DNA from 2 places in the Streptomyces sp. NPDC058274 genome. Region 2 is predicted to be linked to the other one. Evidence: predicted binding sites of a transcription regulator. Region 2 holds the regulator's gene; the other holds the start of a gene.
What was found. The regulator HspR, encoded in region 2, represses chaperone genes until heat shock. The targets are predictions, from matches to a motif close to TTGAGNNNNNNNNNCTCAA.
Positions count from the first base shown of each region.

Region 1: the regulator HspR is predicted to act here: its motif matches at 8,998-9,016, upstream of lon (endopeptidase La).

Region 1 covers NZ_JBHVXW010000010.1:102,542-118,344, reverse strand. Annotated here, with positions in the region: gene ACFVYF_RS21235 (roadblock/LC7 domain-containing protein) at 1-391, opposite strand, end outside; gene ACFVYF_RS21230 (nitrate- and nitrite sensing domain-containing protein) at 388-3,474, opposite strand; gene ACFVYF_RS21225 (protein phosphatase 2C domain-containing protein) at 3,882-4,670, shown strand; gene ACFVYF_RS21220 (MarR family winged helix-turn-helix transcriptional regulator) at 4,835-5,329, opposite strand; gene ACFVYF_RS21215 (lysozyme) at 5,619-6,449, shown strand; gene lon (endopeptidase La) at 6,558-8,975, opposite strand; gene ACFVYF_RS21205 (spermidine synthase) at 9,173-9,850, shown strand; gene ACFVYF_RS21200 (response regulator transcription factor) at 9,964-10,701, shown strand; gene ACFVYF_RS21195 (ATP-binding protein) at 10,739-11,839, shown strand; gene ACFVYF_RS21190 (multifunctional oxoglutarate decarboxylase/oxoglutarate dehydrogenase thiamine pyrophosphate-binding subunit/dihydrolipoyllysine-residue succinyltransferase subunit) at 12,120-15,803, shown strand, end outside.
Region 2 covers NZ_JBHVXW010000002.1:551,168-566,970, reverse strand. Annotated here, with positions in the region: gene ACFVYF_RS07000 (helix-turn-helix transcriptional regulator) at 94-963, shown strand; gene ACFVYF_RS06995 (helix-turn-helix transcriptional regulator) at 988-1,986, shown strand; gene ACFVYF_RS06990 (LuxR C-terminal-related transcriptional regulator) at 1,931-2,992, opposite strand; gene ACFVYF_RS06985 (circularly permuted type 2 ATP-grasp protein) at 3,288-4,832, shown strand; gene ACFVYF_RS06980 (alpha-E domain-containing protein) at 4,829-5,761, shown strand; gene ACFVYF_RS06975 (transglutaminase domain-containing protein) at 5,806-6,648, shown strand; gene ACFVYF_RS06970 (sugar ABC transporter substrate-binding protein) at 6,725-7,834, opposite strand; gene ACFVYF_RS06965 (hypothetical protein) at 8,172-8,693, shown strand; gene ACFVYF_RS06960 (MerR family DNA-binding transcriptional regulator) at 8,690-8,890, shown strand; gene ACFVYF_RS06955 (hypothetical protein) at 9,153-9,407, shown strand; gene ACFVYF_RS06950 (heat shock protein transcriptional repressor HspR) at 9,481-9,933, opposite strand; gene dnaJ (molecular chaperone DnaJ) at 9,941-11,122, opposite strand; gene grpE (nucleotide exchange factor GrpE) at 11,159-11,824, opposite strand; gene dnaK (molecular chaperone DnaK) at 11,821-13,689, opposite strand; gene ACFVYF_RS06930 (MraY family glycosyltransferase) at 13,936-15,030, opposite strand; gene ACFVYF_RS06925 ((Fe-S)-binding protein) at 15,285-15,803, shown strand, end outside.

The sequences.
Region 1 (15,803 bases), on a different contig from region 2:
CCACGCTCATGTCGCAGTCCGGGGAGCCGTGCACACCGAGCAGGGAGCCGTCGCTGATCGACATGACGAAGAGGCTGCCCTCGTCCATCGCGACCATCGTCTGCTTGACGCCTCCGCCGTCCATCAGCTTGGCGGCGCCGAGGGTGAGGCTGCCGATGCCGGAGACGACGGTGGCGAGGTCGGCCGCTGATCCCTTGGGACCGGTCGGGCGGTCGACCGGGGCCGTCCGGGCCTCCGCGTTCCTCCCGGGGTCGGAGGAGATCAGCAGCAGGCCGTCGGAGGAGACCACCGCGACCGACAGCAGGCCCGGCACCTCCTCGACGAGATTCGTCAACAACCAGTGCAGGTTGCGGGCTTCGCTGCTCAGTCCGAAGGTACTGGATGCGGTCAACTGCTTGCCTCCTCGACTGTGCCCCCCGTGACTGGTACGTCTGCTGCCGTGGACACGGCGTCCGCCTCGGGCGCCTTCGTCTGCGACGTCTCTTCGGCGATCTCCGCCTCGACGTCGCGGCGGCCTTCCTGTGCACCGCGGTGGAACCCGCCGAGCCTGCGGCGCAGGGCTTCGGCGTCCACGCCACCGGCGCGCGGTCTCGGGGCCGGCGCGGGTGCCGAGATCTTCGGCGTGCGCTTGGGCAGACCCTTGGCGGTGATCCGCTCCGGCTCGTCCTCGACACGGTCGTGGGTGTCGGGGCCGATGGCGTAGGGATCGGTGGTGGTCTGGGCGGGAAGGCCGACGCCCGTGGGGGGCTCGGGGCCAGCCTGCGGAGCGGGCCCGGCGTCGGCGACGGGTCCGGCTTCGCCATCGGGAGCCGTTCCGGCACCGGGGGCGTCGGGGTCGTCCGACGGCGGCTCCGGGGCCAGCAGCTCCATGGTGGTCTCGGCGGGCGTCTCGAACGCGGGGGCGGTGTCCGCGCGTACGGCCTCTTCGCCCGGGCCCGGGGTGCCGGTGGCGGGGTCGGGTCCGTCCTCGGCGTGCGCGGGCACGGCCTGTTCGCCCGCGTCCGCGGTGCCGGTGGCGGGGTCGCGTCCGTCCCCCGCGTCCGCGGGCACGGCCTGTTCGCCCGGGCCCGCCGTTCCGGTCGCGAGGTCGCGTACGTCCTCCGCGGGCACGGCCGGCTCGCGTTGCTGCGGGGCGGCGGCCGGCTCGCGTACGGCGTCCTCGTGCGCACCGCGCTCCCGTACCGCCTGCTCGGCGGCCGCGATCAGCGGGTCCGTGTCGGTGGCGCCGTCAGCCGGGTCCGCAAAGTCACCGCAAGCGGCCGGTTCCGGGGCTGCCGCCGTCGAACGGCCGTGCAGGACATTGGAGTTGGCCTCGGCGTCCACTCCCGGCAGGGACAGCGCGGGCGCGCCCCCGACGACGGGCGTGGCCACGGGCCCGGCAACACCCGGCGCGGCGGCCAGCAAGCCCTTGGGCAGGACGACGACCGCGGCGACACCGCCCTGCTTCTGCTCGCGCAGCCGCACCCGTACACCGTGCCGGTGGGCGAGGCGGGCCACCACGTACAGGCCGAGCCCGAGCCCGTCGCCGCTCTCCTCGTCGTACGTGTCCTCCGGATCGAAGCCGGCGAGCCGGGTGTTGAGCTGGTCCATGCGCTCGGCGGTCATGCCGATGCCCTCGTCCTGCACGGAGAGCATCACCTCGCCGCTCTCCAGGAGCCACCCGGAGACCTCGACGGTCATGTCGGGCGGCGAGAACGAGGTGGCGTTCTCCAGCAGTTCGGCCACCAGGTGGCTCAGGTCGTCGGCGGCGAACCCGGCGAGGTGCGCGTGCGGCGGCAGCGCGGAGATCCGGACCCGCTCGTACCGCTCGATCTCGCTGACCGCGGCCCGGACGACGTCGACGAGCGGGACCGGGCCCGCGTGCTGCTGGATGTGCTCGGCTCCGGCGAGGACCAGGAGGTTCTCGCTGTGCCGGCGCATCACGGTGGCGAAGTGGTCGAGCTTGAAGAGGGTGGAGAGGCGGTCCGGGTCCTGCTCGCGCTCCTCGAGGTGCTCGATGACGGCCAGTTGCCGCTCGACGAGACCGAGGGTGCGCAGCGCCAGGTTGACGAAGGTGCCGTGGATGCTGTTCCGCACCTGCTCCAGGTGAGCGGCGGCCGCGGCGAGTTCGCTGCGCAGCCGGTCCCGCTCGTCGGCCATCGTCTGCCGCTTGCCTATGAGGTGCTTGCGGTCGGTCTCGAGGGTCGTCAACCGCTCGTGGAGCGCGGCGGCATGGGCGTGCAGGGTGTTGACGGAGCGCACGACCTGGGCGAACTCGTCGTTGCGGCCGGTGAACTTGACGGGTTCCTCGGCGGCCGGGTCGCCGGCGAGCCGGGCCGAGCCGATGCGCAGCACGGCCAGCGGGCGGGTCAGGGTGCGGGCCATGGCCGTGGCGACGCCGAGGGTGACGAGCAGCAGCGCGCCGAGGAGGGCGACACGGAGCTCCAGCGCGGTGACGTCGTCGTCGCGGAGCTGCGCGAGGTCCTTGGTGCGGCGGTCGTTGAGCGAGGCCTCGGCGCCGCGCATCAGTTCGACACGGGCGGACAGGGCCGCGTCCAGCTTCTTGGTGCTGGTGCCCAGTTCGGCGTCCGAGAGGGTCGGCTGGTCCGTGAGAGTGGCGAGGTACTTGTCCGCGTCGGTGACGTCGGGCCCGTTGACCGTGGAGTCGTACGAGGCGCGGGCGGCCTTCGGTGCGGTCTCGCGGAAGCCGGACAGGGCCGCGTCGGAACGGAGCCGGGCCTGCTGGGCGGCGGAACTGAGCGCGTTGCGCTGCTTGGTGTCGGCGTTCGACGAGCTGCTCGTGGTGGTCGGCAGACCGGTGGCCGGGTCGATGGCGGTCTGGGTGGACCGCGGGACGCTGAGGGCCGCGAGCAGCAGTCCGCGGGCGGCGGCGGCCTGCTGGACGGCGGTGTCGAGCTCCGCCTGGGCGTACGCGCCGGAGCCCGCGCGGGGCGGCAGCCGCTCGGCCAGTTCCTCGGCGAGGTTGTGGAGTTCGGTGATGGCGAGGGAGTACGCCTGGTGCGCTTCGAGAGCACTGCTCTTGCCGGTGAGCGCCGCTCTGCGTACGGCGGCGATGGAGTCGAGGTCCTTGCGGAGCGCGGCCGGGGCGTCGGTGTCGGCCCGCAACTCCTCGACCTGGCGGTCCACTCGGGCGCTGCGCTGCTCGGAGGGCGCCTTGGTCTTGGGCCGGCCGGCGGCGATGTACGAGGTGACCTCGTCCCGTTCGTCCGCCAGGGAGTGGGCGAGGGTCAGGGCCTCCTGCGTCTCCCGCGCCAGCGTCACCAGGTCCTGGGAGTCGCTCAGTTGGCCGGAGGCGGCGAGGACAGTCGGCGCGCCCGCGCCGGCGACGGCGGCCGCCACGACGGCCACGGCGACGATGAGCCGGTTGCGTACGTGGGCGGGGCGGCCCTTACCCGCGGAGCCTGCGGCGTCGCCGGTGGCGCCCCCTGTCGAGGCCGTCTGCTTGCCTGTGCGCCGAGGCCGCATTTTCTGCACCGGTGCTCGCATTCCTGACTCGTGTACCCATGGGCCCGGGTGACGTTCCGTCAACTGAGGCGTCCGGCCTCCCCCAGGCTTCCGACTTCGCTCCATCAGGGGGGACCCCCATCGGCTCCCGACCCTCCCAGTGCCGGTGGGCAGTGGTCCCGCATCGTCCGAGCCGCCACCCGAAGGAGTGAACATCGGCAGGGAGTTGGCGGGCAAGTTCCTCCGGCGCGTGCCACCGGCCCACCCGGCGGGCCGGTTGGACGTCGGCGACGCGCTTTGGCAGTATTCGCCGCCACGCATCCCCGGAGTCGATCATTCCATGCCAAACCCGGCGCGCGGCGTCCCGGTCCGCAACCATCCGGCGACCGATGCCGACCTCTCGTGGATCTTGTGAAGGCCTCGTGCAGACTGGCTGGATGCGTACGGAACTCGTCACCGAGCCCAGCGACCGCGACCGCCCCAATGAGGACTTCGCCTCGGTCGCTCTTCCGGCCTCAGGACTGGGCGGTGCACTGGTCGTGCTGGACGGGGTGACTCCCCCGAAGGGGGACGACGGCTGCGTGCACGGGGTGCCCTGGTTCGCGACACGCCTGGGCGGGACGCTGACCGAACTGTCGGTTTCCCTACCGGATGTGACGCTGACCGAGGTGCTCGCGCGGGCCATTCGGCGCACGGCCGACGCCCACGCCGGGACCTGTGACCTTTCTCACCCGCGCACACCGCAGGCAACCGTCGTCCTCGTCCGCTGGTCCGCCGACACGGTCGAGTACCTGGTCCTCTCGGACTCCGCACTGCTGCTGCAGTCCCCTCCGGGTGTGGTCACGCCGGTGCTGGACGACCGGCTCTCCCGCGTCCCGCGCACCTCGCTGGCCTCGGACGCGATCGCCGACGCGACGGTCCGCAACAAGGAGGGCGGCTTCTTCACGGCGGCGGCGGACCCCTCGGTCGCGGAGCGCGCGGTGACCGGCACGGCGGCCCGCGCGGACGTACGCGCGCTGGCCGCCCTGACGGACGGGGCGACCCGCTGGACGGAGAAGTTCCACGAGGGCGACTGGGCCGACCTGTTCACCGTCGTGCGCAAGGAGGGCGCCCGGGCCCTGGTCGAGCGCGTACGGGAGCTGGAGGCGGCGGACGCGCAGGAGCGGAAGCACCTGCGCCGCAGCAAGACCCACGACGACGCGACGGTGGCGTACGTGGAGCTGTAGCTTCACGCGCGCGCTCGTTGGGCGCCGGGGCCGCGAGCTGTCGTCAGTGGTCTCGCCGGGAGGCGCCCATTCCGGCCACCCCGCGATCGCCTCCGGAGGGCCCAGGTCGTATCCGTAAAGTCCCGTCTGCCCCCCGGCGGACGACGGGACGTTGCGGACACGCCCTAGCTGCCCTCTCCCCCGCGGTTCAACTGGTGCAGCAGCCGGGCCAGTTCGGCGACCTCGCGCGGGTCCCAGCCCGCGAGCTGGCTGACGTAGCGCGCCCGGCGGGCCTCCCGCACGGCGGTGAAGCGCGCCCGTCCCTCCTCCGTGAGGTGGACCAGCCAGGCGCGGCCGTCGGCGGGGTCGGGTTCGCGGGCGACGAGACCGAGGTCTTCGAGGGCGCGCAGCTGGCGGGACATGGTGGCCTTGCCGACACCGATGTAGGCGGCGAGCTCGGTGGCCCGCTGGCGCCCGCACTCCTCCAGCCGGTAGAGCAGCCCGTAGGCGGAGGACTCCAGGTCGGGGTGGACCTCGCGGGCCATCTCGCCGGAGGAGGCACGAGCCCGCCGCAGGAACACGGTCAACGCGCGTTCCAGCGACAGGAACTCCTGGTTTACACCACTCCCCGCGACCGTGGATTCGCCACGCCGCCCCTCGCCGTTTGCGCCCTCGTGCACGTCAGCACCCCTGACCCGGTTTCCCGATCCTGAAAGTTTCCGCCACAAGTGGCCATTGCCGCAGCTCCGCCAGTATTTCGCAGGAGTAGACCAACGGCAGCCTCCGGGCCCTCTTCCCACCCGGTCTTCTACGTGCGTAGCTTCTTTACCAAGCAATTACCGGCATGGCCACGCCACCGACGGGTCGACGAGGACCTGTCGCCCCGAGCGCGTGCGCCGGCCGTCGGCTTTCTCCGCAGTCCCCCCACCGAGCATCACCGCGCACCACCGAGCCCTTCGGAGGCACGCCATGCCCGTGCACAGATCCGGAATCACCCGCCCCCGGCGCCTCACCAAGCGTCTCCCCACGGCCGGGATCCTGCTCGCCGCGTTCTCCCTTCTGTTCACCCTGCCGGCCCAGGCCGCCGACACCCCCGCCCGCGGTTCCGCCCACATGGGCATGGGCGTCGTCGCGCACGACGGCCAGGCCGGTACTCCGTCCACCGGTGACGCCACGCAGACCGAGGGCGTGGACGTCAGCAGCCACCAGGGCAACGTCGCCTGGTCGACCCTGTGGAGCAGCGGGGTCAAGTGGGCCTACTCGAAGGCGACGGAGGGGACGTACTACACGAACCCCTACTTCGCCCAGCAGTACAACGGCTCGTACAACGTCGGCATGATCCGCGGCGCGTACCACTTCGCGACCCCCGACACCACGAGTGGCGCCACTCAGGCCAACTACTTCGTGGACAACGGCGGCGGCTGGTCGAGGGACGGCAGGACGCTGCCGGGCGCGCTCGACATCGAGTGGAACCCGTACGGCGCGGCCTGTTACGGCAAGACGCAGAGCGCGATGGTCACCTGGATCCGTGACTTCCTCAACCAGTACAAGGCGCGCACCGGCCGGGACGCCGTCATCTACACGGCCACCACCTGGTGGACCCAGTGCACCGGCAACTCCAGCGCCTTCGCGGCCGCCAACCCATTGTGGATCGCCCGCTACGCCGCCGACCCGGGCACGCTGCCCGCGGGCTGGGGTTTCTACACGATGTGGCAGTACACGTCGTCGGGCCCGACGGTCGGCGACCACAACAAGTTCAACGGTGCCCTCGACCGTGTGGTGGCACTGGCGAACGGCTGACACCGGCCGGGCCCCGAGGCGACCAGGCGGACGGGCCCGTCGGCAACGCGACACGGGAAGGCCCGGGTCCCTCGCAGGGCCCGGGCCTTCCGCTACCGGCAGCGTCCGTCACGCCGCTACCGGAACCTCCGCACTCGCTCCGTTCGTCGCCGGGGCGAGGGCCAGTTCGAGGACCTGGCGGACGTCCGTGACGGCGTGCACGTCGAGCTTCTCCAGGACCTCGGCCGGGACGTCGTCGAGGTCGGGTTCGTTGCGCTTGGGGATGATGACGGTGGTGACGCCGGCCCGGTGCGCGGCGAGCAGCTTCTGCTTCACACCGCCGATGGGCAGGACCCGGCCGGTCAGGGAGACCTCCCCGGTCATCGCCACGTCCGTACGGACCTGGCGGCCGCTGAGCAGCGACGCCAGTGCCGTCGTCATCGTGACACCCGCGCTCGGCCCGTCCTTCGGGACCGCGCCCGCCGGGAAGTGGATGTGCACACCCCGGTCCTTCAGGTCACCGACCGGCAGCTCCAGTTCGGCGCCGCGCGAGCGCAGGAAGGAGAGCGCGATCTGTGCCGACTCCTTCATCACGTCACCCAGCTGACCGGTCAGGGTCAGACCCGCCGCGCCCGTCTCCGGGTCGGCCAGCGACGCCTCGACGAAGAGGACGTCACCACCCGCGCCGGTGACCGCGAGCCCGGTGGCGACACCGGGCACCGCCGTACGGCGCTCCGCCGGGTCCTGGGCGGACTCGGGCACGTGGTGCGGCCGTCCGACGAGCCCGCGCAGGTCGGCGTCGGTCACCGTGAACGGCAGCTTCCGCTCGCCCAGTTCGTGCTCGGCCGCGACCTTGCGCAGCAGCCGCGCGACGGCCCGCTCCAGGTTTCGTACGCCGGCTTCCCGGGTGTACTCGCCCGCGAGCTTGCGCAGTGCGCTCTCGTCCAGCGTGACCTCGTCCTTCTCCAGACCGGCCCGCTCCAGCTGGCGCGGGAGCAGGTGGTCACGGGCGATGACGACCTTCTCGTCCTCGGTGTAGCCGTCGAGGCGGACCAGCTCCATACGGTCGAGCAGGGCCTCCGGGATGGCTTCCAGGACGTTCGCCGTCGCGAGGAACACGACGTCGGAGAGGTCGAGTTCGACCTCCAGGTAGTGGTCGCGGAAGGTGTGGTTCTGCGCCGGGTCGAGGACTTCGAGCAGCGCCGCGGCCGGGTCGCCCCGGAAGTCGGAGCCGACCTTGTCGATCTCGTCCAGCAGGACCACCGGGTTCATCGACCCGGCCTCCTTGATGGCCCGGACGATCCGGCCGGGCAGCGCGCCGACGTACGTACGCCGGTGGCCGCGGATCTCGGCCTCGTCCCGCACGCCGCCGAGGGCGACGCGGACGAACTTGCGGCCCATGGCGTGCGCGACGGACTCGCCGAGCGAGGTCTTGCCGACGCCGGGCGGGCCGACGAGTGCGAGCACGGCGCCCCCGCGTCGTCCGCCGACGACACCCAGGCCCCGGTCGGAACGCCGCTTGCGCACCGCCAGGTATTCGGTGATCCGCTCCTTCACGTCCGCCAGGCCGGAGTGCTCGGCGTCCAGCACCCGCTGGGCGCCCCTGATGTCGTACTCGTCCTCCGTGCGCTCGTTCCACGGGAGTTCGAGCACGGTGTCGAGCCAGGTGCGGATCCAGGAACCCTCGGGCGACTGGTCGCTCGCGCGCTCCAGCTTCTCGACCTCCTTGAGAGCGGCCTCGCGGACCTTCTCGGGGAGATCGGCGGCTTCGACGCGCGTCCGGTAGTCGTCGGACTCCTCGCCGTCCGCGGAATCGCCGTTCAGCTCGCGCAGTTCCTTGCGTACGGCTTCGAGCTGCCGGCGCAGCAGGAACTCGCGCTGCTGCTTGTCCACGCCTTCCTGTACGTCCTTGGCAATGGACTCGGCGACATCCTGCTCGGCGAGGTGCTCACGCAGCTGCTCGGTGGCGAGCTTCAGCCGGGCGACCGGGTCGGCCGTCTCCAGCAGGGCAACCTTCTGCTCGGTGGTCAGGAAGGGTGAGTAACCGGAATTGTCAGCAAGGGCGGAAACATCGTCAATGGCCTGTACGCGGTCCACGACCTGCCAGGCGCCGCGCTTGCGCAGCCAGCTGGTGGCCAGGGCCTTGTACTCCTTGACCAGGTCGGTGACCTGGCCGGGCAGGGGGTCGGGCACGGTCTCCTCGACCCGGGTGCCCTCCACCCACAGTGCGGCACCGGGACCGGTGGTCCCCGCGCCGATCTTCACGCGCCCACGGCCGCGGATCAGCGCGCCCGGGTCGCCGTCGGCCAGCCGGCCGACCTGCTCGACGGTGCCGAGCACACCGGTGCCCGGGTATGTCCCGTCGATGCGTGGCACCAGCAGCACCTTCGGCTTGCCGGGCTCCGAGCGGGCGGCGGCCTGGGCAGCCTCCACCGCGGCACGGACGTCGGCGTCGTTCAGGTCCAGCGGAACCACCATCCCGGGCAGCACGACCTCGTCGTCGAGCGGCAGCACGGGCAGGGTGAGCGGTGTGGACGTCGAAGCCATGATCTCCCCTTCGGCAGTCAAGTTGAGCTATGTCGACTCAATGCCCGGGGCCCCTTGATTGTTCCCGGGGGACTGTTCGCTGTGAGCGATCACCGCCGCCGACCTTCGTGACCGGGCCGTTTCGCGGGAGCGGCACCGGGCCGGGGACCCCGGACAATCCCGCCGGCCGCTGCGGCGGAACTGCCAGGATGGGCGCCATGACTGCCTCGTACGACATCCCCGTGGTCATCGATCGCCGGGAAGGCCCCTACGGCGAGGTCGTGCTGCGGCGCCACGGCGCGCTGCTGCAGATCATCGCCAACGGGTGCTTCCTGATGGACACCTCCGACGGCCGCTCGGAGCGGCTGCTGATCGACGCGGCGCGCGACGCCCTGGGCGGACGGGTGCGGCCGAGCGTGCTGATCGGCGGCCTCGGCGTCGGCTTCTCCCTCGCGCACGCGGCCGCCGACGACCGCTGGGGACGCATCACGGTCGTGGAACGGGAGCCGGCGATCATCGGCTGGCACCGCGAAGGACCACTGTCCGCACTCTCCGCCCCCGCACTCACCGACCCCCGGACGGAGATCGTCGAGGCGGATCTGGTCGCCTACGTCAATGAGACTTCCGCCACGTACGACGCGCTCTGCCTGGACATCGACAACGGACCCGGCTGGACGGTCACGGAGGGCAACGAAGGCCTCTATTCACCGGCCGGACTGACCGGCTGCGCAAGGCTGTTGACCCCCGGCGGAGTGCTCGCGGTGTGGTCTGCGCAGCCCTCTCCGGAATTTGAAGGAACCTTGCGGAATGCCGGTTTCCAACGGGTGCGTACCGAAGAGATCCCGGTTGCCCGGGGCGTTCCGGACGTCGTGCATCTCGCAGTCAGGGCTGGATAGCCGATCAATGGTGCCTGCCCGTACTCTGCTTGCCTGACGCGGATCATTCAAGCGTCAAGCGCAGTCATGGGATCACCCCACGGATTCCGGAAAGCACACCTCAGGGGCGGGCGATGGAGCAGACACACACCTCCCAGAACGGCGCGGCGGCGACTCCCGGCGCTCAGCGACGGGTCCTGGTCGTCGAGGACGACCAGACGATCGTCGACGCCATCGCGGCCCGCCTGCGCGCCGAGGGATTCCTGGTGCAAACAGCGGGCGACGGTCCGGCCGCCGTCGACACCGCCGAGGCCTGGCAGCCCGACCTGCTGATCCTCGACATCATGCTGCCCGGCTTCGACGGCCTGGAGGTCTGCCGCCGCGTGCAGGCCCAGCGTCCGGTGCCGGTGCTGATGCTCACCGCGCGCGACGACGAGACCGACATGCTGGTCGGACTCGGCGTCGGCGCCGACGACTACATGACGAAGCCGTTCTCCATGCGGGAGCTGGCCGCCCGGGTGCACGTCCTGCTGCGCCGGGTGGAGCGTGCCGTGGTGGCCGCCTCGACGCCGCGCAGCGGCATCCTGCGGCTCGGCGAGCTGGAGATCGACCACGCGCAGCGCCGGGTGCGGGTCCGCTCCGAGGACGTGCATCTGACGCCCACCGAGTTCGACCTGCTGGTCTGCCTGGCGAACACCCCGCGTGCGGTGCTCTCGCGCGAGCAGCTCCTGGCCGAGGTCTGGGACTGGGCGGACGCGTCCGGCACCCGGACCGTGGACAGCCACATCAAGGCGCTGCGCCGGAAGATCGGCGCCGAGCGGATCCGTACCGTCCACGGTGTCGGCTACGCGCTGGAGACCCCGACCCCCTGAGCCGGGGTTGTGGGGACCTGTTGAGGGGGCTGCTGTGATGAGCGGGTTCGGGGAGCGCAAGAACGCGGGTCCCTGGGGTGGTCTGCGCCCCTTCTCGATCAAGACGAAGCTCGGCACGCTGGTCGTCGTCGCGGTCTTCATCACCACGGGTCTGCTGATGATCGCGGTGCGCACCGAGACCGAGGTGCGCTTCATCACGGTCTTCTCGATGATCGCCACACTGCTGATAACGCAGTTCGTGGCGCATTCGCTCACCGCGCCCCTGGACGAGATGAACACCGTCGCCCGGTCCATCTCGCACGGCGACTACACGCGCCGCGTCAGCGAGGGCCGCCGGGACGAACTCGGCGACCTGGCCCAGACGATCAACCTGATGGCGGACGAGCTGGAGGCCCAGGACCGCCAGCGCAAGGAGCTCGTGGCGAACGTCTCGCACGAGCTGCGCACCCCCATCGCCGGCCTCCGCGCGGTCCTGGAGAACGTCGTCGACGGCGTGTCCGCGGCCGACCCGGAGACGATGCGTACGGCCCTGAAGCAGACGGAGCGCCTGGGACGGCTCGTCGAGACGCTCCTGGACCTGTCCCGGCTCGACAACGGCGTCGTACCGCTGAAACGGCGCCGCTTCGAGGTCTGGCCCTATCTGTCCGGCGTCCTGAAGGAGGCCAACATGGTCTCCTCCGCGCGCGCGGGCATCGCCTCGGGCTCCGGGAGCCACACGCGTACGGACGTCCATCTGCACCTCGACGTGTCCCCGCCCGAGCTGACCGCGCACGCGGACCCGGAGCGGATCCACCAGGTCGTCGCCAACCTCATCGACAACGCGGTCAAGCACAGCCCGCCGCACGGCCGCGTGACGGTGAAGGCGCGCCGGGGTCCGTCCCCGGAGTCGCTGGACCTGGAGGTGCTGGACGAGGGTCCGGGCATTCCGAAGTCGGAGTGGCACCGCGTCTTCGAGCGGTTCAACCGCGGCGGTGTCCCCGCGCCGCACGGACCGGGCAGCGACGGCGGTACGGGTCTGGGGCTCGCCATCGCCCGCTGGGCGGTCGATCTGCACGGCGGCCGGATCGGAGTGGCCGAATCCCAGCGGGGCTGCCGGATCCAGGTCACCCTTCCGGGCCTGCCTTCACTGCCGAGTTGACGTAGGGTTCGAAGCGGAGCCACAAGATCCATGAACGTCCGCACTGACGGACACGTGTGATCAGGGAGAGGCCCGCGCCTGCAGGGCCGTGGGGTCAGGTCGACGTACCCGTTCCGCATCGGAACCCCGCTTGTTTCCCGCCATTTCAACCCCCGAAACACGCTTTCCGATGTGACTTACGCGACGATGACCGGCCCGGTCTGACTTCCCCGGCCTGGGAGGCGTAGCCTTTATTCCCGCTGTCCATCACCTTGTGAAGCGGAAGAGGGCGGTTGCCGCCGTGTCGCCACAGTCCCCCAGTAACTCGAGCATCTCGACCGATGACCAAGCCGGGAAGAACCCCGCCGCTGCGTTCGGTCCCAATGAGTGGCTCGTCGACGAGATCTATCAGCAGTACCTCCAGGACCCGAATTCGGTAGACCGAGCCTGGTGGGACTTCTTCGCCGACTACAAGCCGGGCGGCGCGGCCGCCCCGGCTCCGTCGGGTACTGCGGCCGCGGGGGCCGCAGGTACCGCCACAGCGGCTCCTGCCGCGCCCGCAGCACCGGCCCAGGCCGCACCGGCGGCGCCCGCCGCTCCGGCTCAGGCCGCTCCGGCCCCCGCCGCACCCGTCGCACCCGCGGCGCCGAAGCCCGCGGCTGCCGCACCGGCTCCGGCCAAGGCCGCCCCGGCTCCCGCGAAGGCCGCTCCGGCCGCCGCGAAGCCGAAGGCCGCGCCCGCGACCGAGGCCGCCGAGGGCCCCGAGTACGTGACACTGCGCGGACCGGCCGGTGCCGTCGCGAAGAACATGAACGCCTCGCTGGAGCTGCCCACGGCCACGTCCGTGCGCGCCGTCCCGGTGAAGCTGCTCTTCGACAACCGCATCGTCATCAACAACCACCTGAAGCGCGCCCGGGGCGGGAAGATCTCCTTCACCCACCTCATCGGCTACGCGATGGTGCAGGCCATCAAGGCCATGCCGTCGATGAACTGGCACTACGCGGAGAAGGACGGGAAGCCCACCCTCGTCAAGCCGCCGCACGTCAACTTCGGCCTCGCCATCGACCTGGTGAAGCCCAACGGAGACCGCCAGCTCGTCGTCGCCGGCATCAAGAAGGCCGAGACGCTGAACTTCTTCGAGTTCTGGCAGGCCTACGAGGACATCGTCCGCCGGGCCCGTGACGGCAAGCTGACGATGGACGACTTCACCGGTGTCACGGTCTCGCTGACCAACCCCGGCGGCCTCGGCACCGTCCACTCGGTCCCGCGTCTGATGCCCGGCCAGTCGGTCATCATGGGCGTCGGCTCGATGGACTACCCGGCGGAGTTCCAGGGCACCTCCCAGGACACCCTGAACAAGCTCGGCATCTCGAAGGTCATGACGCTCACGTCGACCTACGACCACCGGGTCATCCAGGGCGCCGCGTCCGGCGAGTTCCTGCGGATCGTCGCGAACCTCCTGCTCGGCGAGAACGGCTTCTTCGACGAGATCTTCGAGGCGCTGCGCATCCCCTACGAGCCGGTCCGCTGGCTCAAGGACATCGACGCCTCGCACGACGACGACGTCACGAAGGCCGCCCGCGTCTTCGAGCTGATCCACTCCTACCGGGTCCGCGGCCACGTCATGGCCGACACCGACCCGCTGGAGTACCGCCAGCGCAAGCACCCCGACCTGGACATCACCGAGCACGGTCTGACGCTCTGGGACCTGGAGCGCGAGTTCGCCGTCGGCGGCTTCGCCGGCAAGTCCCTGATGAAGCTGCGCGACATCCTCGGTGTGCTGCGCGACTCGTACTGCCGCACCACCGGCGTCGAGTTCATGCACATCCAGGACCCCAAGCAGCGCAAGTGGATCCAGGACCGCATCGAGCGCTCGCACACCAAGCCGGAGCGCGAGGAGCAGCTGCGCATCCTGCGCCGGCTGAACGCGGCAGAGGCTTTCGAGACCTTCCTGCAGACGAAGTACGTCGGCCAGAAGCGCTTCTCCCTCGAGGGCGGCGAGTCCGTCATCCCGCTGCTGGACGCCGTCCTCGACAGCGCCGCCGAGTCGCGCCTCGACGAGGTCGTCATCGGCATGGCCCACCGCGGCCGGCTGAACGTCCTCGCCAACATCGTCGGCAAGTCGTACGCGCAGATCTTCCGCGAGTTCGAGGGCAACCTCGACCCGAAGTCGATGCACGGCTCCGGTGACGTCAAGTACCACCTGGGCGCCGAGGGCACCTTCACCGGTCTCGACGGCGAGCAGATCAAGGTCTCGCTGGCCGCCAACCCCTCGCACCTGGAGGCGGTCGACCCGATCCTCGAGGGCATCGCCCGCGCCAAGCAGGACATCATCAACAAGGGCGGCACGGACTTCACGGTCCTGCCGGTCGCCCTGCACGGTGACGCGGCCTTCGCCGGCCAGGGCGTCGTGGCCGAGACGCTCAACATGTCCCAGCTGCGCGGCTACCGCACCGGTGGCACGGTCCACGTCGTCATCAACAACCAGGTCGGCTTCACCGCCGCCCCGGAGTCCTCGCGCTCCTCGATGTACGCCACCGACGTGGCCCGCATGATCGAGGCGCCGATCTTCCACGTGAACGGCGACGACCCCGAGGCCGTCGTCCGCGTCGCTCGCCTGGCCTTCGAGTTCCGCCAGGCGTTCAACAAGGACGTCGTCATCGACCTCATCTGCTACCGCCGCCGCGGTCACAACGAGTCGGACAACCCGGCGTTCACGCAGCCCCTGATGTACGACCTGATCGACAAGAAGCGCTCGGTGCGCAAGCTCTACACCGAGTCCCTCATCGGTCGCGGCGACATCACCCTGGAAGAGGCCGAGCAGGCTCTGCAGGACTACCAGGGCCAGCTGGAGAAGGTCTTCACGGAGGTCCGTGAGGCGACGTCGCAGCCGGGCGAGGCGCCCGTCTCCGACCCGCAGGCCCAGTTCCCGGTCGCCGTGAACACCGCGGTCTCCGCGGAGGTCGTCAAGCGCATCGCCGAGTCCCAGGTCAACATCCCCGACCGGGTCACCGTCCACCCGCGTCTGCTGCCCCAGCTGCAGCGCCGCGCGGCGATGGTCGAGGACGGCACGATCGACTGGGGCATGGGCGAGACGCTCGCGATCGGCTCGCTGCTGCTCGAGGGCACCCCGGTCCGGCTGTCGGGCCAGGACTCCCGCCGCGGCACGTTCGGCCAGCGCCACGCGGTCCTCATCGACCGTGAGACGGGCGAGGACTTCACGCCGCTGCTGTACCTCTCCGAGGACCAGGCGCGCTACAACTGCTACGACTCGCTGCTCTCCGAGTACGCGGCGATGGGCTTCGAGTACGGCTACTCGCTGGCCCGTCCCGAGTCGCTGGTCATGTGGGAGGCGCAGTTCGGCGACTTCGTCAACGGCGCTCAGACGGTCGTCGACGAGTTCATCTCGTCGGCCGAGCAGAAGTGGGGCCAGACGTCCGGCGTCACCCTGCTCCTCCCGCACGGCTACGAGGGCCAGGGTCCCGACCACTCGTCGGCCCGCCCGGAGCGCTTCCTCCAGCTGTGCGCGCAGAACAACATGACGGTCGCCATGCCGACCCTGCCGTCGAACTACTTCCACCTCCTGCGGTGGCAGGTGCACAACCCGCACCACAAGCCGCTGGTGGTCTTCACGCCGAAGTCGATGCTGCGCCTCAAGGCGGCGGCCTCGAAGGCGGAGGAGTTCACGACGGGTCAGTTCCGTCCGGTCATCGGCGACGCGTCCGCCGACCCGGCCGCGGTCCGCAAGGTCGTCTTCTGCGCCGGCAAGGTCTACTACGACCTGGAGGCCGAGCGCACCAAGCGCGGCGTCACGGACACGGCCATCATCCGCATCGAGCGCCTGTACCCCCTCCCGGGTGCGGAGCTCCAGGCGGAGATCGCCAAGTACCCGAACGCCGAGAAGTACCTGTGGGCCCAGGAGGAGCCGGCGAACCAGGGCGCGTGGCCCTTCATCGCCCTCAACCTGATCGACCACCTGGACCTG
Region 2 (15,803 bases):
CGGACACATCCTCATGCCGAGACTGAACTGTGTGACGAGGGAAAGCGTCTGTACGCCAGCGCTCTGCGCTCCGGCCGCATCGCCCGCAAGGAGGTGGAACCAGCCCCTTGCCTGATGGAATTCGCCCTGCTGCACCCCGATCCGGACGACGCACACTGGCTGCGACCGGTCCCCCCTGCGGCGGCACTGGCACAGCGCCTGCATCCCCTGGAACGGGAGATTCAGGACCGTAGGAGCCTGGCGGTGCAGTTGACCGACTCCTTCGAGCCATTCATGGTCATCACCGCACAGGATCCGGCGACCACGCATGCGATCACCGTGCTCGAAGGGATCAACCGGATCAATTCGGCGATCGAGCTCGCGATGGCCGAATGCCGCTCGGAGATCCTCACCGTCCAGCCGGGCGGCGGCCGCAGCGAGCACTCCCTCACCGAGGCCCTGGAGCGGGGCCAGGCGGTCATCGCCCGCGGCATCACCATGCGCACGCTCTATCAGCACACCGCACGGCACAGCCAGGGAACACTCGCGTACGCCGAACTCATGACGAAGGGCAGCGTCGAGATACGTACGCTCGAAGAGCTCATCGAACGGCTCATGATCTTCGACCGCACCGTGGCCTTCATCCCCGCGCAGAGCGACACACAGGTCGCCCTGGAACTGCGCCACGCCGGTCTCGTCGAGTACCTGGCCAAGGTCTTCGAACAGCTCTGGGCCCGTGGTGTCCCGCTGCTCGAGGAGGCGCCCTACGCGCCGCCCACCGACGGCATCACCGGCGTTCAGCGCTCCATAGCCAAACTGCTCGTCGAGGGCCACGTCGACGAGGCCATCGCCCGCCGGCTCGGGATGAACGTCCGCACCTGCCGCGCCCACATCGCCAAACTCGCCGCCGCGCTCGGCAGCGGAAGCCGGGCCCAGCTCGGCTTTCTGATCGCCCAGTCGGGAATCCTGGACCAGGGCCACTGAAATGCGCGGGGAAGTGAGCCACACATGACCGCCCGGCACGGGCACCGCGCGGAGGAGCCGTGCGAGGCGGGCCTGGAGCTGTACGCCCGCGCACTGCGGGAGGGCCGCATCACGCAGCGGGAGGCCGACGCGCTCCCCTGCCTGGTCGATTCCGGCCTGCTCCAGCCGTCCGTGGAGGACATGAGCCGGCTGGAACCCGTGGCCCCCGCCGTCGCCCTGCACCGGCTGCTGCGCACCGCCGAGGACCGCATCGCGGACGAACGGCGGCGCGAGGAGCACCTGGCCTCGGTGTTCGAACCGCTCATGCGGCTCGACGGCAGGAGCACGGCGGCGGAGGAGACCCCGGCGATCGCCGTGCTCAGCGGCAAGGAACGGATCGGCCGGACCATCGGGGAGGCCGTGGCAGGGGCGAACACGGAGCTGCTCGCCATCCACCCGCGCACCTCGCACATCGGCACGGACCCCGAGATCCACCTGGAGGCCATGGGCCGCGACCAGGCCATGCTCGACCGCGGCGGCCGGATCCGCACCCTCTACCAGCACACCCTCCGCCACGCCCCCACGGTCCTTGCCCGCTACGAGCGGCTGGAGGGCGACGTGGAGGCCCGCACGCTCGACGAGGTCACCGACCGGATGATCGTCGTCGACCGGAGCGTGGCCTTCGTCCCGGCGAACAAGGACCACACCCTCGCGCTGGAGGTCCGCCACCCCGCCCTGGTCGACTTCTTCGTGGCCGCCTTCGAGCGCCTGTGGCGGCTTGCCACGCCCATGTACCCGGAAGCCGCCCAGCAGCCCGTCCTGGACGGCGTCACGGCCCGCCAGCGGGCCATTGCCGCCCTCCTCGTGGAGGGCCACACCGACGCCGTGATCGCCGACCGCCTCGGCATGAACATCCGCACGGCCCGCGTCCACATAGCGAAGCTCGCCGCCACCCTCGGCAGCGACAGCCGGGCCCAGCTCGGCTACCTCATAGGCCAGTCGGGGATCTTGGAGCGGGAGCGGGAGCGGGAGCGGGAGCGGTGACCTGGCTCAGCTCGGTGGGGCCGGTCGAGCCGGGCGGGCCGTCGAGGCCGGCCTGAGCGATACGGACGCCCAGCTGCGTACGGCTGGCGGCACCGAGGGTCTCGGACAGCCGGGCGATATGGGCGCGGCAGGTGCGGACGCTGATGCCGAGGCGCTCGGCGACCACGGCGTCCTGGTGGCCCTCCGCGAGCAGGGCGGCGATCGACCGTTCCCGGTGCGTGATGCCCTCGATGCCGGTCGAGGGCAGCGGCGCGGCCAGCGGGATGCCCAGCCGCCAGAGCCGCTCGAAGACCGTGACCAGGTAGTCCACCAGGGCCGGGTGGCGCAGTTCCAGGGCGACCGTGCGGTCCTCGTTCGCCGGGATGAACGCCACCTTGCGGTCGAAGAGGATCAGCCGCTCCACGACCTCGTCGAGCGTGCGGGCCTCGGCCGCTTCCCCCATGAGTTCCATGTACGTGTGCAAGCCCTGGCCGTGCCGCGCCACGTGTGTGTACAGGTCGCGCATCCGGACTCCGCGCCGGCGCATCTCCAGGGCCCGGTGCAGGCCTTCGGAGAGTTCGTCCTCACGGCGGATGCCGCCGGGCTGCACCGTCAGGACCTCGGTCCGGCACGCCTCGGTGGCTCCGTCTATCGCGGCGTGGATGCGCGGCAGTCCGTCGAGGACACGGATCGCGGCGCCCTCCGCCGGGGCCTGGACGCGGCCGCCGAGACCCGCGTACCACTCGAAGGCGGACACGGCGGCGCCCATCCGCGACTGGCTCGCGCTGACCTCCTCGTACACGCCCCGCAGCAGTCGGGTCATGACCTCCTGCGGCGAGGTCGGCACCAGCCAGCCCATGTCGTCGGGGTCGGGGTGCAGCAGCGCCAGCTCCAGAAGGCACGGCACCGCTTCGGCGTCCGAGCGCGGCACGCGGCCGCGCCGCACGGCACGGGAATACACGCGGTCGCCGCCCTCGCACAGCCGGTCAGCACCGTGCGGATGCGTGTCCGTCCTGTGCCCCGCCATCTCCCACCCCTGGCTCCAAATTCCTGGCTCCAGCGTCTTGCGCGATGCAACGCCTCGGCGTCTTCCGCAGCGCAACTATGCGCGGCCCCGTCCGCCATCGCAACACGGCTCCCTCCCGCGAGTGCCCCCTATCGAGCGGATACGTCGGTAAATTTCCGCACCTCCGTACGGTCCCTTGCAACAAGATGACGGCCACAACGCCCCCGGTGCGCCGGTGAGATGCGCCGCCCGCCATGTGAGCCACCGGAAATCCCCGGTTGACCGGCGCGTCACGGAGCGCACTTAACGTCAGGCCATGGCGGACATATTCGACGCGTACGCGTTGGCCGAGGCGTGGGACGAGATGTTTGAGCGGCCGGGTGTGGTCAGGACCGCCTATGAGCCGGTGCTGGCCGCGCTGCAGCCCATCGAGCCGGCCGAACTGCGGTTCCGGGCCGACCAGATGGCCCGGGCCTTCACCGACCGGGGCGTGACCTACGCGTTCGCGGGCGAGGAGCGCCCCTGGCCGCTGGACCTGGTGCCCCGCATCCTCGACGCGCTGGAATGGGACCTCATCCAGCGCGGTGTGGCCCAGCGGGTGAAGGCACTGGAGGCCTATCTGGCGGACGCCTACGGGCCTTGCCGGGCCTTCGAGGACGGCGTCGTGCCCTGGCGGCTGCTGCTCAACTCCCCGCACTTCCACCGGGCCGCGCACGGGGTCGAGCCACCCGGCGGCGTACGCATCCATGTGGCCGGAATCGATCTGGTGCGGGACGAGCAGGGTGACTTCCGCGTCCTGGAGGACAACGTCCGCGTGCCGTCCGGTGTGTCGTACGTCATCGAGAACCGGCGCGCGATGACCAGGATCTTCCCCTCGCTCTTCGCCGAACAGCACGTGATGCCGGTGGACGGCTACGCGCAGCGGCTGCTGGCGGCGCTCAGAGCCGCGGCCCCGGGCGGGGTCACCGATCCGCGCGTCGTCGTCCTCACTCCCGGCCCCAGCAACGCCGCCTACTTCGAACACGCCCTGCTGGCACGGCTGATGGGCGTGCAGCTGGTCGAGGGCCACGACCTCGTCTGCCGTACCAACCGGGTGTGGATGCGGACCACCCGGGGCGAGATGCCCGTCCACGTCGTATACCGGCGCCTCGACGACGACTTCCTCGACCCGCTCCAGTTCCGGCCGGATTCGGTCATCGGCTGCCCGGGCATCCTGAGCGCCGCACAGGCGGGCAACGTGACCCTCGCGAACGCCGTCGGCAACGGCATCGCCGACGACAAGCTGCTCTACACCTACGTCCCCGACCTCATCCGGTACTACCTCGGCGAGGAGCCGGTGCTGCCGAACGTCGAGTCGTTCCGGCCGGACGAGCCGGGCCAGTTGGAGGCCGTGCTCGACCAGCTGGACCAGCTCGTCGTGAAGCCGGTGGACGGGGCCGGCGGTCAGGGGATCGTGATCGGGCCGCACGCCGACCGCGAGACGCTCGCGAGGGTCCGCGAGGAGGTCATCGCCGATCCGCGCGGCTGGATCGCGCAGCGCCCGGTCGCCCTGTCCACGTCCCCCACTCTCGCCGGTGAGCGCATGGCGCCGCGCCACATCGACCTGCGCCCCTTCGCCGTCCACGACGGCAGCGACGTGTGGGTGCTGCCCGGTGGCCTCACCCGGGTCGCGCTCCAGGAGGGCAACCTCATCGTCAACTCCAGCCAGGGCGGCGGTTCCAAGGACACCTGGGTGCTCGCGGAGGGGGCCGCGGAACGTCCGGTGCCCGACGAAAGCGGCCCGCTCACCGAGGTGGTACCCCGCCAGCACGGACCCGACGGCGACCACACCGTCGTACAGGAAGGGGCGCAGCAGCAGTGAACGACGTGATCCTCTCCCGGATAGCCGAGGCCCTGACCTGGACGGGCCGGTACGTGGAGCGCGCGGACGCCACCGGGCGCATCCTCGACGCCTATCTGCACCGGCTCCTGGAGGACCCCTGGCGCGACGAGGACGTGGCCTGCCGCTCCCTCTACGCGATCCTGGGCGTCGACGCGGGCGGGCAGCGCGTCGACATGCAGCAGGTGCTGGACCAACTGGCCTTCGACGGACGGTCGACGTGCTCGATCGAGGGCGCGCTGGGCGCGGCCCGGCTGAACGCCCGCAGTGCCCGTGAGGCCGTCTCCTCCGAGATGTGGGAGTGCCTCAACTCCACCTGGCACGCGCTCGCCGACCAGCGCCTGGCGGCCCGCCGCACCGGCCCGTACGGCTATCTGGAGCTCGTACGGCGCAGGGCGGCGCTCTTCTTCGGTCTCGCCGACTCGACGATGAGCCGCGACGACAGCTGGCGGTTCGTGGTGCTGGGCCGGAGCCTGGAGCGGGTGGACATGACCGTACGGCTGCTGTCCGTACGGGTGCTGGACGCGGCCCACGCCCCCGACTGGCCCACCCTGCTCAGCGCGAGCGGCGCGGACGAGGCGTACGCGCGGGTGTACGGCGGCTTCGGGGACACCCCCAGAGTGGCCGAATTCCTGCTCATGGACCGGGACTTCCCCCGCTCGGCGCTGCACGCGCTGACGACGGCGGAGGAGTGCCTGGCGGCGCTGGGGCGCCCGCGCCAGGACCCCGCGCGGCGCCCCATCGGCCGGCTGCGCACCCGTCTCGAATATCTGGACTCGCACGCCCTGGAGGAACAACTCCCGCAGCTGCTGCGGGACTTGCAGCACTCGTGCATGGCGTGCGCGGAGGCGGTGGCGGAGCAGTTCTTCCCCTACCAGGGGGCTGTCGAGTGGGCGCAGGAAGGAGCGTGAGCGACGTGAGTGACGCGAACAACCAGGGCCAGGTGCGTACACCGGTGACGCGCCGGCTGCGCATCCGGCACATCACCCGTGTCTCGTACGCACAGGCCGCGGTCTCCTCGCACAACGAGGTCCGGATGACTCCGCTGACGCTGCCCGGCCAGACGACCCTGGACGCCCGGGTCACCGTGAACCCGTCCACCCCCACCTGGTCGTACTGGGACTACTGGGGCACCCAGGTCACCGGCTTCGACCTGATGGACCCGCACGCCGACCTGACGATCACGGCGTCGAGCCTGGTGGAGACCTCGCCGCCGGAGCCGCTCGGGTCCGCCCCGGCCTGGGCGGAGGTGGCCGAGGCCGCCACGAACTCCCGGCTGGCGGAGTTCACGGCGGCGACCTCGCGCACCATCGTGCCGCCGGAGCTGGTGGCCCGGGCCCGCGCGGCGGCCGACGGTCTCGACCCGCACGAGACGGCGGTCGCCGTCTCCGCCCTGGTCGCCGACCGGGTGTCGTACATCCCGGGCGCCACGGGCGTGAACACCGGCGCCGCGGAAGCCTGGGAGCAGGGCGCGGGCGTCTGCCAGGACATCGCCCATGTCACCGCCGCGCTCCTGCGGGGCCTGGGCCTGCCCACCCGGTACGTCTCGGGCTATCTGCACCCCGAGCGCGACGCCGAGTTGCACCGTCCCGTCGCCGGCCAGAGCCATGCCTGGATCGAGTACTGGGCGGGCGACTGGGCCGGCTACGACCCCACCAACCGCACCCGCGCCGACGAGTCCCACGTGGTGGTGGGCCGCGGCCGCGACTACGACGACGTGACCCCGCACAAGGGGATCTACCGGGGGGTGGCCGGCGGGCCGCCCGAGGTGACGGTGGAGTTCACGCGGGTGGGGTGAGCCCCGGGCGGGGTGCGGCGAGCCCGGGCGGGCCGCTGCAGCGCGTCAGCCCGTCAGCCCGTCAGCACTTCGCCCCTCAGCCCTTCAGCCCGATGGCGTTGCAGTCCGACTTGAACTTGGACGTGCAGATCTGCTTGACCGTGTAGATGCCGTCCTGGACGACCGTGTTCTTGATGTTGTCCTGGGTCAGCGCGACCACGGGGACGAGCTGGGAGGGGACCTTCTTGGTGGTGGGGCTGTCGACCTTGTCGCGGGTGAGGGCGTCGAACTCGATCGAGCGGCCCTGCACCCGTGCCACGGCCATCTCGGCGGCGGCGTTGGCCTCCTGCGGGTACGACTTGTAGACGCTCATGTACTGGTCGCCGGAGACGATGCGCTGCACGGCGTCCAGCTCCGCGTCCTGACCGGTGACGGGCGGGAGCTTGCCCGCGCCGGTCTCCTTCAGCGCCTGGATGACGGCGCCCGCCATGCCGTCGTTGGCGGAGTAGACCCCGGCGATGTTGTCCAGGCCGATGGCCGTGATCGCCTTCTCCATGTTGGCCTTGGCGTTCTCCGGCTTCCAGTCCTTGGTGTCGTACGTCTTGGCGATGTTCACCTTGCCCTGGAGCTCCGCCATGGCGCCCGCCTTGAACTGGGCGGCGTTCGGGTCGGTGACCGAGCCGTTCATCATGACGACCTTGCTGGAGGCCGCGCGGGAGCCCAGTGCCTCCACGAGCGCCCTGCCCTGCACCTCGCCGACGAGCTCGTTGTCGAAGGAGATGTACGCGTCGATCGGGCCCTGCGCCAGGCGGTCGTACGCGATGACGGGGATACCGGCGTCCTTCGCCTTCTGGATGCCGCTCGCGATGTCCTTCGAGTCCACCGCGTCCACGAGCAGGACGTCGACCTTGTCGGCCACCATCTTGGCGAGCTGGCTGTTCTGCTTGTCCGCGTCCTGCTCCGCGTTCGCGTACTCGACCCGGCCCTTGTCGTGGGTGAGCTCGGCGACCTTCTTCTCGATGATCGGGTAGTCGAACTTCTCGTACCGGGAGTTCTCCTTCTCCGGAAGGAGGAGGCCCACCGTGATGTCGTCGCCCTTCTTGGGGGTGGCCGAGCTTCCGCCGCCCCCGATGCCGTCCACGACGCCGCAGGCGGTGAGTGAGGCAGCCGTGGCAAAAGCGCCCATGGCCATGGCGGTACGACGCATACGGATACGGGTGTTCACTTCACGTGCCTTCCGGACGAGGGCGCAGCATTGCGACCCAGGTGGCTGAAAGCCAACGCGGCGATCACCCCAGCGTCAAGGAGTAGTCGCTTAACGAGATGGCAACAGCATTCTGTGAGCGGGCGGTGAAGATGCCGTCCGCTGAGCCCACCACTCCGTTTCACCCTCTCCACCTCGGCAAATCCCCCGCCGCTCACGACTACGAGTGTGCCCGTCACGGCCAGTAGTCACTTGCATACGGCTCCGCATCGTGCGACTCTGTCCGCTCACCTCAGTTATCGAACACGTGTTCCCGTACGAAAGGAAGGGAGGGCGCCGGATGAGCGGCGTACGCGCGACGGGCGGTGCGGTGTGGATCGGCTCGCTCATCCGCCGCTTCCCCGACCTCGTCGACGAGCTGGCGCCCACGGCCGGCCCCGTGCCCCGGGAGGCCCGGGGCGCCCCCTCGGGCGGCCCCACACCTCCCTTACGCCTGCACGTCTCCGATGCCGTGCGCGACATCACCGACGGAGTCGTCGAGCTGGAGGAGGCCGTCCGCGAACGCCTCGGACTGCGGCCCGTGGGCCCCGCGTCGGTGCCGGTGCGGCTGCGCCGTATCGCCGGGCTGCTGGAACGCATCGCCGGCGATCCGGTGCTCGCGGCCCATGTCGAGGACGAGACCCGGCGGATGGCCGCGCGGTGCGCCCGCGCACTCGGTGACCCCGAGCAGATGGTGCGGCTGACGGGCCGCTGCCCGCGGTGCGACTCGGTGTCCCTGCGGGCGTTCCCCGAGCGCGCCGAGCTGCGCTGCGTGAATCCCGTGTGCGGCGCGGTCCTGGACGGCGAGGCGGACGGATCGTGACCTCTCCCCTGATCACCGCCGAGCTGGCCGCCGACGAGGTGGGCGTCACCCCCGCGACCATCCGCAAGTGGGTCCAGCGCGGCCATCTGCGGCCCGCCGGCACCGAGGGGCGGCGCCGGCTGTACCGCCTGGAGGATGTCTTCGCCGCGGAACGCGCGACGCACTACGCCCGCACCCGGCCCCACCCGCCCCCGTGACCCCTGACCCCCACTCACCCCCACGCCCGCCTCACCGGCCCGGCCACCACCCCGGGCAGCCCGGCCCTCCGGTCGCCCCGCCGCCCTCCGACCACCCCCCGGCCGCCCCGCCCTGCTCGAGCACGCCCACCCCGAATAACCAATTGGCATAAGCCAGTTGCACGTTCCGGAGCGTCGCGTCACACTGGAAGCAGCGGCAGAGCTGCGCCCGGATCGCGGGCGGCGGACCTGCCGCTTTGTGTTGCCCACCTAGGAGCACCTCATGGCCACACCCCTGACCGAGGGCGTCACCCTCGAACTGGAACGCCTCCGCAGCTCGGTGGACGTCGGCTTCGCCACCACCCGCGGCGATCTGGCTCTCCTCCTGCAGCGCGCCGACCAGACCGACAAGTGCCTCGGCGAACACGAAGACCGCATCGAAGCCCTGGAACGCACCCGCTGGCCCCTGACCTCGCTGGCCGCACTCACCTCCTGCGCCGCCCTGGCGATCACGCTCTGGCAGGCCCTGGCCCGCTGACGCCCGGCCGGACGCACGACGAAGGGGCCGGGAGGTTCGCCCTCCCGGCCCCTTCGTGCACGCCTGACAACGGTTACTCGGCCGACCGCTTGGGCCGCCACACCACCAGCGCACTCGTCTGCTGGACCTCCTGGTACGGCACCAGGTCCCGGCGGTACGAGGCGTGGACGGCCGCCTCGCGCTGCTGCATCGCGGCAGCGGCACCGTCGAGAGCCGACTCCAGCTCCATGACCCGGGACTGGAGCGCGGCGACCTGGTTCTCCAGCTCGATGATGCGCTTGATCCCGGCCAGGTTGATGCCCTCGTCCTGCGACAACTGCTGCACGGTGCGCAGCAGTTCGATGTCGCGGGCCGAGTAACGCCGGCCCCGGCCCGCGGTGCGGTCCGGGGAGACCAGCCCCAGCCGGTCGTACTGACGCAGGGTCTGCGGGTGCAGACCGGAGAGCTGGGCCGCCACCGAGATGACGTAGACCGGCGTCTCCTCGGTCAGTTCGTAGGGGTTGCGACGACGGCCGGGTACGTCCATGGCGTTCTCATGCTCCCTTCGCGGCCTGGAACAGCTCCGCCCGCGGATCCTCGTCCGCGGTCGCCTCGCGATACGCCTCCAGCGCGTCGCGAGCCTTGCCCGAAACGTCCTTGGGGACGGTGACCTCGACGGTGACCAGCAGGTCGCCGCGGGTGCCGTCCTGGCGGACCGCGCCCTTGCCGCGGGCGCGCATCGTACGGCCGTTGGGCGTGCCCGGCGGCAGCTTGAGAGTGACCGGCGGCCCGCCCAGCGTGGGCACGCGCACCTCGCCGCCGAGCGCCGCCTCCGCGAAGGTGACGGGGACCGTGACGGTGAGGTTGTCGCCCTTGCGGCCGAAGACGGGGTGGGCGCCCACGTGCACGACGACGTACAGATCGCCCGCGGGTCCGCCCCGCTCGCCCGGGGCTCCCTTGCCGCGCAGCCGGATCCGCTGGCCGTCGCTGACGCCGGCCGGGATGCGGACCTGCATCGTGCGCGACGACTTGGCGCGGCCGCTGCCCTTGCAGACCTCGCAGGGGTTCTCCGCGATCAGTCCGCGGCCCTTGCAGTCCGGGCAGGGGTCGGTCAGCGAGAAGCCGCCGCCCGAACCCCGCGCCACCTGTCCGGTGCCGACGCACGTCGGGCACACGCGCGGTGTGCCGTTCGCGTCGCCGGTGCCCGAGCAGGCCTTGCAGGGCGCCTGCGAGGACATGCGCAGCGGGACCGTCGCGCCGTCCACCGCTTCCGTGAAGCTCAGCGTGACCTCGGACTCGATGTCCTGGCCGCGCCGCGGCTGCGTACGGGAACCGGTGCCCGCGCCGCCGCGGTTGAACAGGCCCCCGAAGACGTCGCCGATGCCGCCGCCGAAGCCGCCCTGCGCCGTCCCGCCCTGGGCGCCGCCTCCGAAGAGGTCGCCCAGGTCGAAGTTGAACGAACCGCCACCGGCGCCGGGACCCGGGCGGAAGCCGCCGTTGCCGAAGAGGGCGCGTGCCTCGTCGTACTCCTTGCGCTTCTTGGGGTCACCGAGGATGTCGTTGGCCTCGGAGATCTCCTTGAAGCGGTCCTCGGCCTTCGCGTTGCCCTTGTTGGCGTCCGGGTGGAACTCGCGGGCGAGCTTGCGGTACGCCTTCTTGATCTCGGCTTCGGTGGCGTCCTTGGGGACGCCGAGGACCTTGTAGTAGTCCTTCTCGATGAAGTCCTTGGTGCTCATCCTCGACGTCCCTCCTTCCCTGCGTTCTCTGTGACGTCAGCCCTCGTCCGGGCCACCGCTCTCCTTGTCGTCGCCCGCCTCGGCGGAATCCGGGGAGTCCGCCTTGACCGCCTGCGCCCCGGGCTGGGGCTCGGCGACCGCCACCCGCGCTGGGCGGATGGTGCGCTCGCCGATGCGATACCCAGGCTGCAGAATCGCCACGCACGTCGTCTCCGTGACATCCGGCGCGTACGAGTGCATCAGGGCCTCGTGGATCGTCGGGTCGAAGGGCTCGCCCTCCTTGCCGAACTGCTGCAGGCCCATCTTCGCCGCGACGGTCTCCAGCGACTCGGCCACCGACTTGAAGCCGCCGACCAGTTCGCCGTGTTCGCGCGCGCGGCCGATGTCGTCGAGTACGGGCAGGAGCTCGGTCAGGAGGCTCGCCACGGCGAGCTCCTTGACCGCGATCCGGTCGCGCTCGACACGGCGGCGGTAGTTCTGGAACTCGGCCTGGAGCCGCTGGAGGTCCGCCGTGCGCTCACTGAGCGCCGTGCGTGCCTGGTCCAGCTGAGCCGTCAGGCCCACCAGTTGTGCTGCTGCGTCCCCGCCCGGGGCCGCCCCCTCCTCCGGAGAGGGGGTGGCGGCCTGCGGCTCGGCGTCGTCAGAGGTCGCGCCGGAGGGGACGTCAGGCTTCTCGTCGAAACCCGGGGTCTCCTCCGTCACGCGGCACCATCCTTGCGGTCCTCGTCGACGATCTCGGCGTCGACGACGTCGTCGTCAGCGGCCTTGGCACCGGCGTCGTCACCGGGCGCCTCGGCACCGGCAGCACCCTGCGCGGCGTTGGCGTCGGCGTACATCGCCTGGCCCAGCTTCTGCGAGACGGCCGCGACCTTCTCCGTCGCCGTACGGATCTCGGCGGTGTTCTCGCTCTCGCCGGTCGCGCCCTTGAGCGCGGCCTTCAGCTCCTCGACGGCGGCCTCGACCTCGGTCTTGACCTCGCCGGGGACCTTGTCCTCGTTGTCCTTGAGGAACTTCTCCGTCTGGTAGACGAGCTGCTCGCCCTGGTTGCGGGTCTCGGCGGCCTCGCGGCGCTTGTGGTCCTCGTCCGCGTACTGCTCGGCCTCCTGGCGCATCCGGTCGACCTCGTCCTTCGGCAGCGAGGAGCCACCGGTGACGGTCATCTTCTGCTCCTTGCCCGTGCCCAGGTCCTTCGCGGTCACGTGCATGATGCCGTTGGCGTCGATGTCGAAGGCGACCTCGATCTGCGGGACACCGCGCGGGGCCGGCGGCAGACCGGTCAGCTCGAACATCCCGAGCTTCTTGTTGTACGCCGCGATCTCGCGCTCGCCCTGGTAGACCTGGATCTGCACGGACGGCTGGTTGTCCTCGGCCGTCGTGAAGATCTCGGAACGCTTGGTCGGGATCGTGGTGTTGCGCTCGATGAGCTTCGTCATGATCCCTCCCTTGGTCTCGATGCCGAGGGACAGCGGGGTCACGTCCAGGAGCAGGACGTCCTTGACCTCACCCTTGAGGACACCGGCCTGCAGGGCGGCGCCGATGGCGACGACCTCGTCCGGGTTCACGCCCTTGTTGGCGTCCTGGCCGCCGGTCAGCTCCTTGACGAGCTCGGCGACGGCGGGCATACGCGTGGAGCCACCGACGAGAACGACGTGGTCGATCTCGGACAGCTGGATGCCGGCGTCCTTGATGACGTTGTGGAACGGCGTCTTGCAGCGCTCCAGCAGGTCGGCCGTCAGCTGCTGGAACTGGGCGCGCGTGAGCTTCTCGTCCAGGTGCAGCGGGCCCTCGGCGGACGCCGTGATGTAGGGCAGGTTGATCGAGGTCTCGGTGGACGAGGACAGCTCGATCTTGGCCTTCTCGGCGGCCTCACGGAGGCGCTGGAGCGCCATCTTGTCCTTGGAGAGGTCCACGCCGTGACCGGACTGGAACTGCTTGACCAGGTAGTCCATGACCCGCTGGTCCCAGTCGTCACCACCGAGGTGGTTGTCACCGTTGGTGGCCTTCACCTCGACGACGCCGTCGCCGATCTCGAGCAGCGAGACGTCGAAGGTGCCGCCACCGAGGTCGAAGACGAGGATGGTCTGGTCGTCCTTGTCGAGACCGTAGGCCAGGGCGGCGGCCGTCGGCTCGTTCACGATGCGCAGGACGTTCAGGCCCGCGATCTCGCCGGCCTCCTTCGTCGCCTGGCGCTCGGAGTCGTTGAAGTACGCCGGGACGGTGATGACCGCGTCCGTGACCTTCTCACCGAGGTAGGACTCGGCGTCGCGCTTCAGCTTCTGCAGGATGAAGGCGGAGATCTGCTGCGGGTTGAAGGGCTTCCCGTCGAGCTCGATCTTCCAGTCCGTACCCATGTGACGCTTCACGGACCGGATGGTCCGGTCCACGTTCGTGACCGCCTGACGCTTCGCGACCTCGCCGACGAGCACCTCACCGTTCTTGGCGAAGGCGACGACGGACGGCGTGGTCCTGGCGCCCTCGGCGTTGGTGATGACGGTGGGCTCGCCGCCCTCCAGAACGCTGACGACGGAGTTAGTCGTGCCCAGGTCGATGCCGACCGCACGTGCCATTTCAATTCCTCCAACATGACTTGAGTGGAACGGACTCAAGTGTGCATGACGTCCGGCGCTCGGTCAACAGAGGTGAGTCGAGCAGACTCAACTCTTATCTCGCCCCTACACGCAAGAAGGCGCTGACCTGCGACTTTCCGCGAACGGACGCCGATGTGACATTGCCGGGACGGCGCCTCGGATGCCTCTCAGGCCTCTCCGCGACGGCTCCGAGACGGCTCCGAGACGGCAGAAAGCACCGGCCCGTCAGGCCACCGGAGTCCGCGGCCGCGGGCCCTTGCGGCGCCCCGGGACGGCACGCCGGGCGCCGCCGCCCTTCACACGGGGCGGGGCCACGACAGGCGCGGCGAACACCGCGGTCGCACCCGCCGACGGGGTCTCCCGGTGCCGGGTGCCCCCGGATCCGTATCCCCGAACCCGCGACAGGGCGAGTACGGCCGCCAGCGTGCCACCCGCCACCCACAGCGCGGCACCCGGGCCCAGCCGGCCCAGGTCGATCAGCAGCCCGACGAGCGCGCCGGCGAAGGCGGCCACGCCGATGACGACGGCGGCCCCCTGGGCGGTGAGCCCGAGCCGTCGCAGCCGGGGAGCGAGCCGGCCGGCGCGGCCCCGCGCCCCGAGCAGACCGAGGGCGAGGCCGGCGGTGGGCACGGCGGTCAGGGCGAACAGGGCCGCCACGCTCGGCAGGGGCGCGCGTCCGGCGTGCACCACGACCGCCGCCGAGGCGAGCACGAAGCCGGTGAACAGCGCGCCGCAGTCGCCGGACACGGTCCGGGCCGGGGGCCAGTTGTGCATCAGGAACCCGGTGAGCGCGGCGGCCAGCACGCTCAGCAGGGCGGCGAGTCCGTCCATGATCTCGGCCGCGGCGCAGCCGCCGAGCGCGAAGGCGGTCACCACCCCCACCGTCCCCATCACACCGTCCGCGTGACCGAGGGCCGCGAAGGCGTGGGCGACGAGGACGATCCAGACGATGGCCAACAGGGCGGCGGGCAGGCCGAGTTCGCCGTACGGCACCACGAACGCGGCGGCGACCGCGAGGCCGGCCGGCCGTACGGCCCGCGGCACCGGCCGCAGATCCCCGACGAGCCCCAGCACCGCCGCTCCGACCCCGGCGAGGAGCAGCACCCCGACCCCGGCGCCGAGGCGGGCGACCCCGGTCCAGTCCCCCACCCCCGCGACGATTCCCGTGCCGGCGACGACGGCCACACCCCCGAACAGCGGAACCACCCGCCCCCGCCGTCGCTCCACGGCCCCGAGGCGCAGCGCGGGCAGCCGCAGCAGCGCGCTGAGCGCGGCGGTGAGAAGAAGGGCCGACGTGGCGGCGGTGATCCCGTACAGCACGAGCCGAGGCTATGCCTATATCAGCTCATATCGGGTGAATAACACGATGTGCTTTTCCCCGCCTCCCGGGGCAGACGTGACCCGGGGCCGACACCTCCACTCAGGTCAGCCTCAGCGACACAGATCACCGCCCACCTGGCTACAGTGCGGCGCAAGAAGTGGGTAGTCTCAGACGGACTGCATAAGTTACCGCTTAGTAATCACTATCGAACTCCGCTACGAAGCCCCGCCTCGCAGGCCCGAGGAGCCCCCGAATGCAACTCGCCGCGATCATCGTGTCGCTGGTCCTGACCGTGGTCGGCGTGGCGCTCATCGCCCGAGCCGTCGCGCAGATCTACCGGTTCATCAAGCTCGGCCAACCGGTCCCGGCCGGTTCCCGCACCGACGACTGGAAGGCCCGCACCGTCACGCTGGCCAAGGAGTTCGTCGGCCACACCCGGATGAACCGGTGGGGAATCGTCGGCGTCGCGCACTGGTTCGTCGCGGTCGGCTTCCTCACGCTCGGCCTGACGATCGTCACCGCGTACGGCCAGCTGTTCAAGGCCGACTGGACGCTGCCGGTCCTGGGCGGCTGGCTGCCGTACGAGGTGTACACCGAGTTCATCGCCCTCGCGACGACCGTCGGCATCCTGGTCCTGATCGCGATCCGGCAGCTCAACCTGCCCTCGCGCCCGGGCCGCAAGTCGCGCTTCGCGGGCTCCAAGATGGGCCAGGCCTACTTCGTCGAGGCCGTCATCCTCGTCATCGGTCTGGCGATCATGACGCTGCGCGGC